Regions from separate parts of the Bacillus vallismortis genome, predicted to be linked through region 2. Evidence: a T-box and tRNA genes for the amino acid it is inferred to sense, from the RefSeq annotation. Region 2 holds a T-box; the other holds one or more tRNA genes.
The links. The T-box of region 2 lies ahead of thrS (threonine--tRNA ligase). A T-box ahead of a tRNA ligase gene usually reads a tRNA of that ligase, here a tRNA-Thr.
Positions count from the first base shown of each region.

Region 1: it encodes a tRNA-Thr, which carries the amino acid that the T-box ahead of thrS (threonine--tRNA ligase) is inferred to sense. The anticodon was not compared.

Region 1 covers NZ_CP026362.1:3,320,622-3,327,710, forward strand. Annotated here, with positions in the region: gene glmM (phosphoglucosamine mutase) at 1-1,170, opposite strand, end outside; gene cdaR (CdaA regulatory protein CdaR) at 1,189-2,634, opposite strand; gene cdaA (diadenylate cyclase CdaA) at 2,627-3,448, opposite strand; gene rsiW (anti-sigma-W factor RsiW) at 3,608-4,234, opposite strand; gene sigW (RNA polymerase sigma factor SigW) at 4,248-4,811, opposite strand; tRNA gene BV11031_RS17460 (tRNA-Gln) at 5,040-5,111, opposite strand; tRNA gene BV11031_RS17465 (tRNA-Tyr) at 5,116-5,200, opposite strand; tRNA gene BV11031_RS17470 (tRNA-Thr) at 5,223-5,295, opposite strand; tRNA gene BV11031_RS17475 (tRNA-Val) at 5,300-5,375, opposite strand; tRNA gene BV11031_RS17480 (tRNA-Glu) at 5,379-5,453, opposite strand; gene BV11031_RS17485 (2-thiouracil desulfurase family protein) at 5,635-6,090, shown strand; gene BV11031_RS17490 (GNAT family N-acetyltransferase) at 6,103-6,585, shown strand; gene murQ (N-acetylmuramic acid 6-phosphate etherase) at 6,694-7,089, shown strand, end outside.
Region 2 covers NZ_CP026362.1:3,922,424-3,929,512, forward strand. Annotated here, with positions in the region: gene BV11031_RS20725 (RsfA family transcriptional regulator) at 1-541, opposite strand, end outside; gene BV11031_RS20730 (YuzB family protein) at 756-980, shown strand; gene BV11031_RS20735 (HD domain-containing protein) at 1,141-2,442, shown strand; gene BV11031_RS20740 (YwgA family protein) at 2,478-2,978, shown strand; T-box leader at 3,075-3,302, shown strand; T-box leader at 3,335-3,557, shown strand; T-box leader at 3,590-3,811, shown strand; gene thrS (threonine--tRNA ligase) at 3,866-5,782, shown strand; gene BV11031_RS20755 (MarR family transcriptional regulator) at 5,902-6,321, shown strand; gene BV11031_RS20760 (2-hydroxymuconate tautomerase) at 6,364-6,552, opposite strand; gene BV11031_RS20765 (site-2 protease family protein) at 6,661-7,089, shown strand, end outside.

The DNA.
Region 1 (7,089 bases), 600 kb from region 2:
TACTTTATCGTTTTCTTCGACTTTATATTTATCAGTTACTCTTACATTGACTAACAGCTGCGGGAACTTCTGCATTTCAGCCGCAAGCTCTGACAGCGGCTTGCCTGTCGCCTTCAATGTGTTCATCAGCATAATAGCTGACAATAATCCGTCCCCTGTCGTGTTGTAATCAAGGAAAATCAGATGTCCTGACTGCTCTCCGCCGACATTATAGCCGTCATTTTTCATCGCTTCCACTACATAGCGGTCACCGACAGCTGTCTGTACGCTTTTGATGCCTTCTTGTTCAAGCGCCTTATAAAAACCAAGGTTGCTCATCACAGTTGAAACGACTGTATCATCCTTTAAACGGCCCTCTGATTTCAAGTATTTTGAGCATATGTACATGATTTGGTCGCCGTCAACGATATTTCCTTTTTCATCGACAGCGATCAGGCGGTCACCATCACCGTCAAATGCAAGACCAAGATCGGCGTTTTTCTCTTTGACAAACGCGCTGAGCGCTTCTGGATGTGTCGATCCGACGCCGTCATTAATATTTAATCCGTTCGGAGATGTTCCCATAGTTGAAACATCTGCATCTAAATCCGCAAACAGGTGTGTCGCCAAGGACGATGTTGCGCCATGGGCACAGTCAAGCGCCACATGAATGCCTGTGAAATCTTCATCAGCTGTCTGTTTTAAGAATTGCAGATATTTTTGGCCGCCTTCAAAATAGTCATTTACAAGCCCTAGATCAGCTCCAACCGGTCTTGGCAGCTTATCCTCCGGTTCGTCCATCAGGCCTTCAATTTCAGCCTCCTGTTCATCAGAAAGCTTAAATCCGTCTCCCCCAAAGAACTTGATGCCATTATCCTGTACTGGGTTATGAGAAGCAGAAATCATGACGCCTGCCTCTGCATCCATCGCTTTTGTTAAATAGGATACACCAGGTGTAGAAATGACACCCAGACGCATGACTTCTGCGCCAATAGATAAAAGTCCGGCGACAAGGGCCCCCTCCAGCATATGGCCGGAGATCCGTGTATCGCGGCCTATCAGTACTTTTGGACGTTGTTTATCTTTTGTCAGCACATACCCGCCGAAACGCCCGACTTTAAAGGCCAGCTCAGGTGTAAGCTCACTATTGGCGACACCTCTTACACCATCTGTTCCAAAATACTTGCCCATTTTATAATCGCTCCTTTTTTATTCTGATGAGGATTGTGAATCCGCAGCGGATTCGTCCTCATCCTGATCTTGGTTTTGGTCTTTATTTACGTCTTGTTTTTGATCATTGCTGTTTTTATTACTGTTCGTTGTATCTTCTTGCTGATTTTGATCATTCGTTTGTTTATCTGTGCCATCCTGGTTCCCTGATGTATTGCTGTTGTCATGAGTTGATGTATTGCTTTTTTTAGACGTCAGCTTGATTTTGGCGCTTTTTTGCCCCAAGGACCAGGTTACATTCTGAGGCCCGTTTACTTCAAGCTTCACGCTATGCTCCCCGTCATCTAAATCTGATACATTCACATACAATTCTATATCTGATTTTTTCAGCTTTTTTATATTGCCGGGAGAACCTTTAGCCGTCACGTCTATGGCTTGCGATTCAGGCTCAAGAAATTCAATGGTTTGCGAGCTGTTCAGCCCTACAGTCTTTATAGGGACATTTTCAAAATTCTGGTCCGCTTCACTATCAACCTCTATATGCAACGTCACCTTTGACGGCGAGATTTTTTTGACGCCGTCGGGAAGCGGAATATCTGCCTCGATATCTGAATCCTTGTTGATTTTGCTTAAATCTAAGCTGACGCCGTCAATAAATTCAAGAGAATCCAACACATCCTGCGAGCCGTAAACCGTTACCTCACTGGGGCTGGATTCAATATTCGCTATGCTGACACCGTCAGGAAGGCTTCCTGTCCGTTCAATTTTAAAGGGCACTTTTTTACTTGGGCTTGTCACCGGAACGGTAATCTTGATGACCGAGGGCTCCACGTCCACAGGAAGCGCGTTTCCATCTTTATCATAGACAGTCACTTTCGCTTCCTTTTCGATCGTTTCATCTGCTTTTTCCAGATTCACCGAAGCTTTCACAAGAGAAATATGATCAATCACATCTTTAGATCCGGTGATCTGCACATTTTTCGGGCTGACAATCGGCTGCTCCGGAGAATAGCCTTTTTTCATCTTGCTTTTATTATAATACTCCACTTCTACAGGAAAGCTTTTGGTCGTTCGTTCTTGAATTGTAACTGTCGTAACCGATGGATTAATCGAGATTGTGAGTCCATCCGACACGTTTTTGGCCTTAAGCTCGACCTTATGTGTGCCGGTTTTCAAGTCCTCCATGTCGGCATATATTTCAAAGTTCTTTGTCTGTCTGGCCTTTTTCACGGCGCTTGTCGAACCTTTTATTGTGACATTCACTGTTTGCGGAACACCTGTCACGACGTAGTTTTCATCATCGTAATACGCTTTAACCGGAATGTCGGTCAGTGTTGCCTCATCAATCGTTGATGTCGGAAAAAAAGATTCACCTGGTTTTTTCGGAGTCGGTGCTTGATTGCTGTTAACCGCCACATAAAGCAAGAGCGCGAAAAGCAGAGCAATGATTTTTACAGCCCAGCGGTTGTTTAAGAATTTATCCATTTTTCTTGCCCCTCCAATACCAGCGGTTAGAAGAAGTGTCTCTGGTGTTTTTCTTAAACTCGGCTTCAAGCATTTCTTTCAGCGCTTCTTCAGTCAGTTCTCTGTGAAGGTCGCCGTTCTTTGCCACACTGACGCCGCCGGTCTCTTCCGACACAATAATCGTCAAACTGTCTGTCACTTCACTGATGCCGACAGCCGCTCTATGCCGCGTGCCCAGTTCTTTTGAAATAAACGGGCTTTCAGAAAGCGGCAGATAACAGGCGGCAGCGGCAATTTCATTATTCTTCATAATCACCGCACCGTCATGCAGCGGAGTGTTCGGAATAAAAATATTGATCAGCAGCTCGGAGCTGACTTTGGCATTCAATGGGATGCCAGTCTCTATATAATCGCCCATTCCAGTGTCCCGCTCAATGGTCAGCAGGGCTCCTATACGGCGTTTCGCCATATAATTGATCGCCTTTGTGATGGCCTCAATCGTTTTCTGTTGCGCTTCCTCCACAGGCGTGCCGCTCCTTGAGAAAAAGCGGCCGCGGCCAAGCTGCTCAAGCGCTCTTCTCAGCTCAGGCTGAAAAATAATAATGATTGCTAAAAATCCCCATGTTATCGCTTGGTCCATCAGCCATTGAAGCGTACCGAGGCCCAAATATTGGCTTGCCATACGAACAAGCACGATCACGACAATTCCTTTTAACAGCTGAACCGCTTTCGTGCCGCGTATGACCATAATAAGCTTATATATCACATACCAAACAAGGAGAATATCAACGGCATTGCCGAGGTACTGCAAAAAAGGGATATCCTCAAAAGCCATTTCCTCGTCCTCCAAGATTTCAGTCATTTCGTATTTTGTGTTTAACGTGTTACGCATATGTACTTAACATAGCGAGCCCATTATACCACATTTCGATTTGGCAAGTGAAATGCGCCAGCTCTTTCAGCCCGTAAAAAAAGAGCAAAGCGGCGACACGCTTTACTCTTTGTCATTCGGTTTTAATGCATTGAGTACACTTTTCCCCGTGGACTTCAATTTGTACCATGTCCAGTCGAATAATTGATTGATTTCATCAATCTGACCGGTGACTTGTCCAGCAGAGGCCATATACTTTTCGCCATTTACAACGGTTACATCCCCGTCTATTTTGCCTTTAATAATGAGCTTGCCGTTTTTGACAGTCACATCACCTTTGACCGTCTCACCTTCAGGTACGATTACAGTATGATTCTGCACCACAAGATTCGGCTGCTTGGACACGCTGAAGTTATGGTCATTATGCCAGCTGTTTAAAAACCCCCCGCCCATCAAAATGATGAATACCGCAGCAGCTGCGATAACAGGATGGGTTCTGAACCATCTTTTCACAGAAGCTCTTTTCTTCTCCTTAGGCAATTTCGCCATGACATTAGCGGTAAAATCCGCAGGGGCTTCGACATGCGATGTGCTCCGCACGAGCGCTATAGATTTTTCCATCTCATAAAAATGCTTTCTGCATTTCTCGCATGTCTCAAGATGTTCATTTAATACGCGTTCATCTTTCGGAAGGATATCTCCATCAAGATGCATATGCATAAGCTGCACAATTTGTTCAGGACAGCTCATTTCATCACCCCACTTAAAGATCCCTTAATTGTTTTCGAAGAGCCTCTCTCCCTCTGTGAATCCGCGTTTTCACAGTCCCCACAGGAATGTTCAGAATCTCGCCGATTTCAATTAATGAGAGTTCGTCAATATACTTTAATACGATTACTGTTCTGTATTTGTCAGGAAGCTTTAAAATTTTCTGTTGAATCGTGTTTGATAGCTCCAGCGACACTATTGCATCTTCTGGCAAAACTCCGTCTGCGGCGATTTGTGAATACATGGTCAAGCCTTCCGTACCAGCCACCTCTGCATCGAGGTAATAATCCGGCTTCTTTTTGCGAATGCGGTCAATCGTCAAATTGGTCGCAATTCGATAAAGCCAAGTTGAAAATTTCCGGTTCGTATCAAAACTGTCGATATTAACGTACGCCCTGATGAAAGCCTCCTGTGCAATATCCTCCGCCTCATGCACATTGCCGAGCATACGGTAGCAAAGCTGATAAATTTTATCCTTGTAAATATCAACGATGTCCGCAAATGCATTTTGGTCGCCTTTTTTGACTTGCTTAATTCTCTTTTTAATCATCATTTCCATATTTATCTAACCTCTGCCTTCACCGGTCTGTATGTATACGAGCTTCGTTTGAAAAGGTTTCAATTTTTTATAAAATAAGTTTAACAAATTTTTGGCAGGGTGTAGATGGTAATTCGCCAATAAACTACCTTAACATATGATTAAAATTATTATACAGACTGAACAGTTAGAAGTTGGAATAATCATCACAAAAGAAAAAAGACACCTTTTGGTCAAAGGTGTCTGTGACTGGGCTAGCTGGATTCGAACCAACGCATGACGGAGTCAAAGTCCGTTGCCTTACCGCTTGGCTATAGCCCAATAATGGTGGAGGGGGGCAGATTCGAACTGCCGAACCCTGAGGGAGCGGATTTACAGTCCGCCGCGTTTAGCCACTTCGCTACCCCTCCACATAAAATTTTGAAAAAACAGTGCCGGCAAGAGGACTTGAACCCCCAACCTACTGATTACAAGTCAGTTGCTCTACCAATTGAGCTACACCGGCAAGATGGTGGAGGATGACGGGCTCGAACCGCCGACCCTCTGCTTGTAAGGCAGATGCTCTCCCAGCTGAGCTAATCCTCCAAATGGTGACCCGTACGGGATTCGAACCCGTGTTACCGCCGTGAAAGGGCGGTGTCTTAACCGCTTGACCAACGGGCCGTTTGTGTTCTCGTCGAGCTGACAAAAGTTATTATATACAGGTTGACCTCCATTTGTAAAGAGAAAAATTGAATTTTTTATTTTCAAACTTTTTAACCCCTTTTTTAAGTGAAAAAGCCTACCAACATTAGTCATTTATTTTATGATAGAAATAAGCGAATCCGAGGGAGGAGTAACCAAAATGATTCTAGTCAGTTCTTGTCTTGGCGGCATTGAATGCAGATACAACGGCTCTCACGCCGCATCAGAGAAAATCAGAAAACTAGTCGATGAAAAGAAAGCAGTCATGGCTTGCCCTGAGCTTCTCGGCGGCTTCTGCACGCCCCGTGAGCCTGCAGAAATCATCGGAGGCACTGGCGAGGATGTACTCAATGGAACCGCGAAAATCATGACGGCTTCAGGAGAAGATGTAACAGAATTATATATGAAAGGCGCCGCTAAAACATTAGCTTACGCAAGAGAAATCAATGCTTCTGCCGTCATATTAAAAGAAAACAGTCCGTCATGCGGAAGCAATTTTATTTATAATGGCACATTCTCTGGCAGAAAAATCGCCGGCAGGGGAGTGACCGCCGCACTATTAATACAAGCAGGCTACCGCGTCATTTCAGAAAATCAGCTAGACGACATATTGTAAGGAGGCCGCTACATGACTCTAGACATATCTTTATCATTCTATAAACCTGAACATTTGCAGGAACTTCAATCATTCACGTTAAACAACGATGACAAACGCTTTACCTCTCTTCCCAAAGAGGTGCTGACTCAGACCTTAGGCGTAAAAGACCGATATCCGGTTGTCATTCTAAAAAACGATCTGCCGGTCGGCTTTTTCATTCTATATACGTCAAAAGAAACGCTTGCTCCCTATACTAACAATCCATTTGCTTTACTGCTCAGTTCCCTGTCAGTAAACGCTGCACATCATGGAAAAGGCTATGCAAAAAAAGCAATGCTTCAGCTACCCTCGTTTGTGAGCGGTTATTTTCCATGGTGTGATGAAATCATTTTGGCCGTCAATTACCTAAACACACGCGCAAAACAACTTTACATGAAAAGCGGATTCCTGGATAAAGGAAGGAGGAGAATCGGGCCGCTAGGAGAACAGCTGATTCTTCATTATTTCTTATAGTCTCAGATGAAATAAAATTTCAAAAATAAAAAACAGAGTTGAAATACAATGACAGAAATGAATATACTGAATATTGAAATACATTATATTGAAACAGGGGGCATCCTCATGTCAGAACCATTAAACCTTCACCGTCTCACAACGGAATCACGCAATAGCCAAACAGCTGACATCCATAAAGCAAACACACTCGGCATCCTCAAAATGATCAACAACGAAGATTTGAAAGTCGCAGCCGCCGTTCAGCAGGTTCTCCCCAAAATCAAAACAGCTGTAGACTGCGCCTGCGACTCGTTTCAAAATGGGGCCCGGCTCATATACACAGGCGCCGGCACAAGCGGCAGACTCGGTGTCATGGATGCTGTTGAATGTCCTCCCACCTTTAGCGTAAGCCCAGATCAGGTCATTGGAATCATGGCTGGAGGCTCCGAAGCATTTTTGCAGGCAGCAGAGGGCATTGAAGACAGTGAAGAAGCAGGAGCCGAAGATTTAAAAAACATACAG
Region 2 (7,089 bases):
CCGATGATTGCTCGTTATTTCCTTCATAATTCTGCAGGAAGCGGATCACATCATCCATCGTCATCTCAGGCGCGGCTGAAGGCGTTTGAGGAGACAATAAGTGTGATAGACTAGCTAACTCTTCCTTAAAGCTTTCGTCTACAAAAGGCATGTGTTCGCCTGACAGTAAAGGCTGCTGCTCATTTTCGGCTGTCGGAGTTTCAGCTTTCGCCTGTTCCTCCAGCATTGCAGTTTCTTGAATTGTTTCAGGATCAACCGCAGGTGGCTGATATAATAGTCTTTTCTTTGCGGGCTGCCCGTTTCCGAGCGCTCTCATTCGCTGTTTTCGCTGTTTTTTCGCAAGCTGAAGCGCTTTTTCATATTGATGGCGGACGACCGCGTTCCATCTGAATCCGCAGGCTGCGGATGTCCGGTTTAATTGATCTCCGACTTCTTCAAAGGCGTTCAGCTGAGTGCTGCCCTCCCTCACATGCCGGAGCACTGTTTCGGCTAAAAGCAGATCATTTTCTTCTGACCAAGCGTCTTGTCGCTGTTTTGTCATTTATCTCAACTCCCATTTTTCGTTTCATGGTATTAGAGTGTCCAATTTGGAAAATATTTATACAAGTTGGCTGAAAGAATAGGAGATACGAAGGATGGAGCGGCTTGCAGGAACAGTCGAATCCTTGTAAAATGAAGAGCGATGTGATTTTTTTGAAAAGCGATTTTAAGTTTATTCACATAGATGAACATAGAAATGAAGGGAAGCGTACGTCATGGCTAATGAATTTCGAGTGTGTGATGATTGCCAAGCCACTAATATCAAAACATTGCTGCCGCGTTTAAAAGAAGTGGACCCGGATGCAAAGGTTGAGGTAGGGTGCCAATCTTATTGCGGGCCCGGACGGAAAAAATCATTTGCTTTTGTGAACAATCGCCCGCTGTCAGCTCCGACAGAGGATGAGCTGATTGATAAAGTAAAAAAGAAAATAAAAAAGTAAAAACATATTTTTTCATAGCCTCGGCCTCAGGTCAGGCTTTTTTGCTTCGCAGAATGTGTGTTTTGTGAAGGTGGAACAAATCGCCGGGCAAATTCAAGGATGTTTTCAAAGAATAGAGTCGATATAATAGAAACACGGCTAAAAAAAAGAGGGAATGACGATGGCGTATCCAAATGGAAAATTATCAGAAGAAAAAGTGTTTAAAGATCCGGTGCACCGCTATGTTCATGTTCGGGACAAGCTGATATGGGATTTGATCGGTACCCGTGAATTTCAGCGTCTCCGCAGAATTAAGCAGCTCGGCACGACGTATTTGACGTTCCACGGCGCTGAGCACAGCCGGTTTAACCATTCTCTCGGTGTCTATGAAATTGTCAGGAGAATGGTCGATGATGTCTTTAAAGGCCGCCCTGAATGGGATGACAGTGAGCGCGAACTCTGTTTGGCCGCGGCGCTGCTTCATGATCTCGGGCACGGACCGTTCTCACATTCATTTGAAAAAGTCTTTCACCTTGACCACGAAGATTTTACAAGGGAAATCATTTTGGGGGACACAGAGGTCAATCAGGTGCTCAGAAAGGTGAGCCCGCGTTTCCCGCAGGATGTTGCTGAAGTCATTGCCAAAACATATAAAAACAAGCAAGTGGTCAGCCTGATTTCGAGTCAAATTGACGCGGACCGCATGGATTACCTGCAGCGCGACGCTTATTATACAGGCGTCAGTTACGGCCATTTTGATATGGAGCGGATTCTTCGCGTGATGCGCCCGCGCGAGGATCAGATCGTCATTAAAGAAAGCGGGATGCACGCTGTCGAAGACTATATCATGAGCCGCTACCAAATGTACTGGCAGGTATATTTCCATCCAGTGACAAGAAGCGCGGAGGTTATACTAACGAAGATTCTTCACAGAGCGAAGCAGCTTCATGATGAAGGCTATGTCTTCACTCACGCTCCGGTTCATTTCTATTCTATTTTTGAAGGGAAATTGATACTGGAGGATTATGTGAAGCTGGATGAATCTATTATTTTGTATTACTTCCAGGCCTGGGAGGATGAAGAGGACGCGATTTTATCCGATTTGTGCCGCAGATTCATTAACCGCCAGCTGTTCCAATACGTTGAATTCAATCCGAATGAAGAAATGTCGGCTTATTTTGAGCTGACTTCATTGTTCAAAGAGGCGGGAATCGATCCGAGCTATTATTTGGTCGTTGATTCTTCTTCTGATCTGCCATACGATTTTTACCGTCCGGGAGAGGAAGAGGAGCGTCTGCCGATCCATCTCTTGACGCAAAACGGCCAAATTAAAGAACTGTCCAGACAGTCGGCTATTGTGGAATCCATCTCCGGGAAACGGCGGACGGACCACAAGCTGTACTATCCGAAGGACTTGATTTGTGACGGCTCTGAATACCCGGAAGCGAAAATGAAAATCCGGCAGCTGCTGGGACTGACATAGAAATTGGAAAGAAGGAAAAAGGAGATGTCGGGAATTTGTTGAAAGAACATGCAAAACTGATGAAGGTGTTCTCGGATTCTGGAGAAATCATCGGGCGGAAGAAGCTGCAGAAAATGATTTATATCGCCAAGAAAATGCAGTTTCCTTTCTATGAGAAATATGATTTTCACTTTTATGGACCGTATTCAGAAGAACTGACGCTCCAGATTGAAGAGCTGTGCAACCTTGGATTTCTGGATGAGGTGAAGGAAAAAAAGGGCGGCTACTTTCAATACCGTTATTCACTGACCGAGACAGGCTCCGCATTTTTAGACCATGCAGATTTGGATATGCCAGACATTAAGGGCTATATCGACAGTGTGAACAGCCGTTCATCGCGGTTTTTAGAGCTGGTTTCCACGATCCTTTACTTTGACGGGCTTGAGGCCGAGGAAAAGAAAGAAAAAGTCTTTACAATCAAAAGCAAGCAAAAATATACGAATGAAGAATATGACGAAGCGCTTCAATACATAGAGGAATTGAAGCAGATTTGTTAACCATACAGAGCATCTTTTGCTTTTTTTAACAAAAAAGATTGCTGTTTTAAAAAATTTATTGTAAAATATATGAAATCATTTAACAATCAGTAATGTATACAGGCACTGATAAGGACATGAGATGCTTTTTACGGTTTCCAGAGAGGGAAGAACAGCTGAGATCTTCCTAACGCAGGGAAAGCAGCTTACCGCCTTTGAGCCGTATCGGGGAACTAAAGTATCCGATACCGTCATGCTGCGTTAAAGCACCTTAAAGCCGATACACCATGTGTGTGATCGGGAATTTGGGTGGAACCACGGATCATAAACACATTCGTCCCTTGTAGAGGGATGGATGTGTTTTTTTTATGAGTTGAATACATGCGAAGAAAAGGATACGAATGATATTTACGGTTTTCAGAGAGGGAAGGAAAGGTGAGAGCTTCCCAGCTTAGGAATATCGTTTACCGCCTTGGAGCAGCATTGGGGAACTGAAGTATCCAATGCCGTCTATGCTGCGTTACAGCACCGAGCCGATAAACATAGCGTTTGTCGGGAATTTGGGTGGAACCACGGATCATAAACACATTCGTCCCTTGTATAGGGATGGATGTGTTTTTTTTATGAATTGAATACATGCGAAGAAAAGGACACGAATGGTCGTTACGGTTTTCAGAGAGGGAAGGAAAGGTGAGAGCTTCCCAGCTTAGGATGATCATTTACCGCCTTGGAGCAGCATTGGGGAACTGAAGTATCCAATGCCGTCTATGCTGCGTTATAGCACCAAGCCGACAACATAGCTTTTGTCGGGAATTTGGGTGGAACCACGGGTGAATCACACACTCGTCCCTTTCAGCGGGACGGGTGTGTTTTTTTATATACAAAAATAATGAAGGAGTGTTTAAAAAATGAATAAACATGTACACATTGAGCTTCCCGACGGACAGGTCAAGGAATACCCGAAAGGCATTGCAGTCAAAGATGTAGCGGGTTTTATCAGCTCCAGCCTGCAAAAGAAGGCGGCTGCGGGGCAGGTCAACGGCAAGCTCGTTGATCTCAGTTTTAAGCTGGAGGAGGATGCCAAGCTTTCGATTATCACCCTTGATTCACAAGAAGGCTTGCAGGTATTCCGCCACACATCAGCGCACATATTGGCTCAAGCTGTGAAACGCCTGTATGGAGAAGTGTCATTGGGGATAGGTCCAGTGATTGAAGACGGCTTCTACTATGACATGAAGCTGGAGCACAGTTTGACATCAGGAGACTTAGAAGCCATCGAAAAAGAAATGAAGAACATTATGAATGAGAACCATGAGATCAAACGAATTGAGGTTTCTTACGAAGAGGCAGAAGAGCTGTTTGCCAAAAAAGGCGAGCCGTTTAAACTGGAGATTTTGAAGGATCTTCCGCGCGGAGCGGATATCACGCTGTACCAGCAGGGAGAATTTGTTGACCTGTGCCGCGGGCCGCACCTTCCTTCTACAGGAATGATCAAGGCGTTCAAACTGACAAGAGTATCCGGCGCTTATTGGCGCGGAGACAGCGAAAATGAAGTCCTGCAACGGGTGTGCGGGGTTGCGTTTCCCAAGAAAAAAGAGCTCGATGCGCATCTGCATATGCTGGAAGAAGCGGCAAAACGAGACCACCGCAAGCTGGGCAAACAACTAGGGCTGTTTATGTTTTCTGAAGAAGCACCGGGCATGCCGTTTTATTTGCCGAAAGGGCAGGTTGTCCGTAATGAGCTGGAACGCTTCTCGCGTGAGCTGCAAACAAAGGCCGGCTATGATGAGGTGCGTACGCCGTTTATGATGAATCAGCGGTTATGGGAGCAGTCTGGCCACTGGGATCATTATCGCGACAATATGTATTTTTCAGAAGTGGATGAGACAAAATTCGCCATGAAGCCGATGAATTGTCCCGGCCATATGCTCATCTTTAAAAACAGCCTTTATTCTTATCGGGATCTGCCGATTCGCATGGCGGAATTCGGCCAGGTGCATCGCCATGAATACAGCGGTGCTTTAAATGGAATGCTTCGCGTTCGGACATTCTGCCAGGATGACGCGCATATCTTCGTTCGTGAGGATCAAATTGAGAGCGAGATCAAAGAAGCGATTGGGCTGATTGACGAGGTATATCGCACTTTTGGTTTTGAGTATTCGGTTGAGCTTTCGACTCGCCCGGAGGATTCTTTAGGCGATGACAGCCTTTGGGAATCATCGGAACGCGCCTTAGCACACGTCCTTGAGAAGCTTGGCCTCCCTTATGAAATCAACGAAGGTGACGGGGCGTTTTACGGGCCGAAAATCGATTTTCACATCAAAGATGCCCTGAAACGAAGCCACCAATGCGCGACCATTCAGCTTGATTTTCAAATGCCGGAAAAATTTGGTTTAACATATATCAATGAACACAATGAAAAGGTTCGGCCCGTCGTCATTCACAGAGCGGTATTCGGCTCGATCGACCGTTTCTTCGGCATTTTGATCGAGCATTTCGGCGGGGCTTTCCCAGTCTGGCTCGCACCGGTCCAGGCACAGATCATACCGGTTTCGCACGTTCACTTGGACTATTGCAGAAAGGTGCAGGCAGAGCTGAAGCAGCTGGGAATACGAGCTGGCATTGATGAGCGCAATGAGAAACTTGGATACAAAATCAGAGAGTCCCAGATGCAGAAAATCCCGTACGTGCTTGTGCTTGGAGATCATGAAGAGCAGCATGATGCGGTAAACGTCCGCCAATTCGGGCATCAGGAGAGTGAACACGCCCCTTTTCAGACATTTAAAGATAAGCTTGTCAAACAGGTGAAAAATCGAGGCATGTAGGAGAAAAGCTGCGGATTCTCATTTTGCTTTTTTGACTTTCCCTATTCGGAATCAGTAAAATAATAAGTAAATCAAATCGTTCGTATGTTTTGAATGCATCTCGAAATGGGGAAATTGACATGGACCATGACAAACTGGAAGCAAATTTGCTGGATCACGCACTTACAAAATACTTGAAAACCACCAAGCAATTAGATGAAGCGACCGTTCCGAAACACGTAAATAATGTAAGAGGATTTATTCTGCGGATCATATACAGACATGGGAGCTGCACCATAAAGGATATACTAAAGGAAGTCACATTGTCTCCTTCTGCCACAACCACCGCTCTCAATCATTTAGAGCAGGAGGGGTTTATTGAGCGATCGAGAAATAACAATGACCGCCGCACTGTATGGATTACGCTTTCTGATTTGGGCCGGGGAGCGGCTCAGCAAATGATCGAAAACCGCCAGCAGCTGATTGACGGCATGTTTGAACGTTTAACAGCCGAAGAGAAACAGTCGTTATTATCAATTATTGAGAAGCTGACCCAATAGGGATAGAAAAAGCCGGTGTGCGAAACGCCGGCTTTATAGAGACTATTCCATATCGCTCAGGCGTTTGCCCGCGACGGCATAATGGTCTTTTCTCATTTCTTCTATAAATACAACAATTTTTTCTTCAGAAGCACCGGTTGTTTCCTTTACGGCTTCTGTTACTTTCTCGACAAGGTTGCGTTTTTGCTCGTCTGTACGGCCTTCGAGCATTTTGACGGTTACGTATGGCATGGGTGTTGAATCCTCCTTTATCTCGTTTCCTCTCTTTAGAAAAAGAGGCTTCTTATAGTATACTGAATAAAGTAAATTCTTGCATTTTTAGAAAGAGGGATATCTCACTTGGACCGTTTTTTTTATTATCCGTTATCTTTAATGCCATACCTCGTCATCACGTTAATTGTGTCGTTTACGGTGCATGAGCTTGCCCATGCTTATGTCGCTTACAAGTTCGGTGATGATACGGCGAAAAAACAAGGAAGACTGACGCTCAATCCCATTAAACACCTTGATCCGTTAGGAACCATTTTGATACTGGTGGCCGGCTTCGGATGGGCGCGTCCTATTCCCGTCAATCGCCGCTTCTTTAAGAAACCTCGGCTTGCCGGCGTGCTCGTATCAATCGCCGGACCCGTCAGTAACCTGATTCTTGCGTTTATCGGTTTCTTTTTGTTAGTGTTGATGCATGCATACGGAATGGAGCAGCTTGCGGCATTCAGCACTGGACTTGATCAGTTCTTTTCGATTTGGATTCAGCTGAATCTTGTTTTG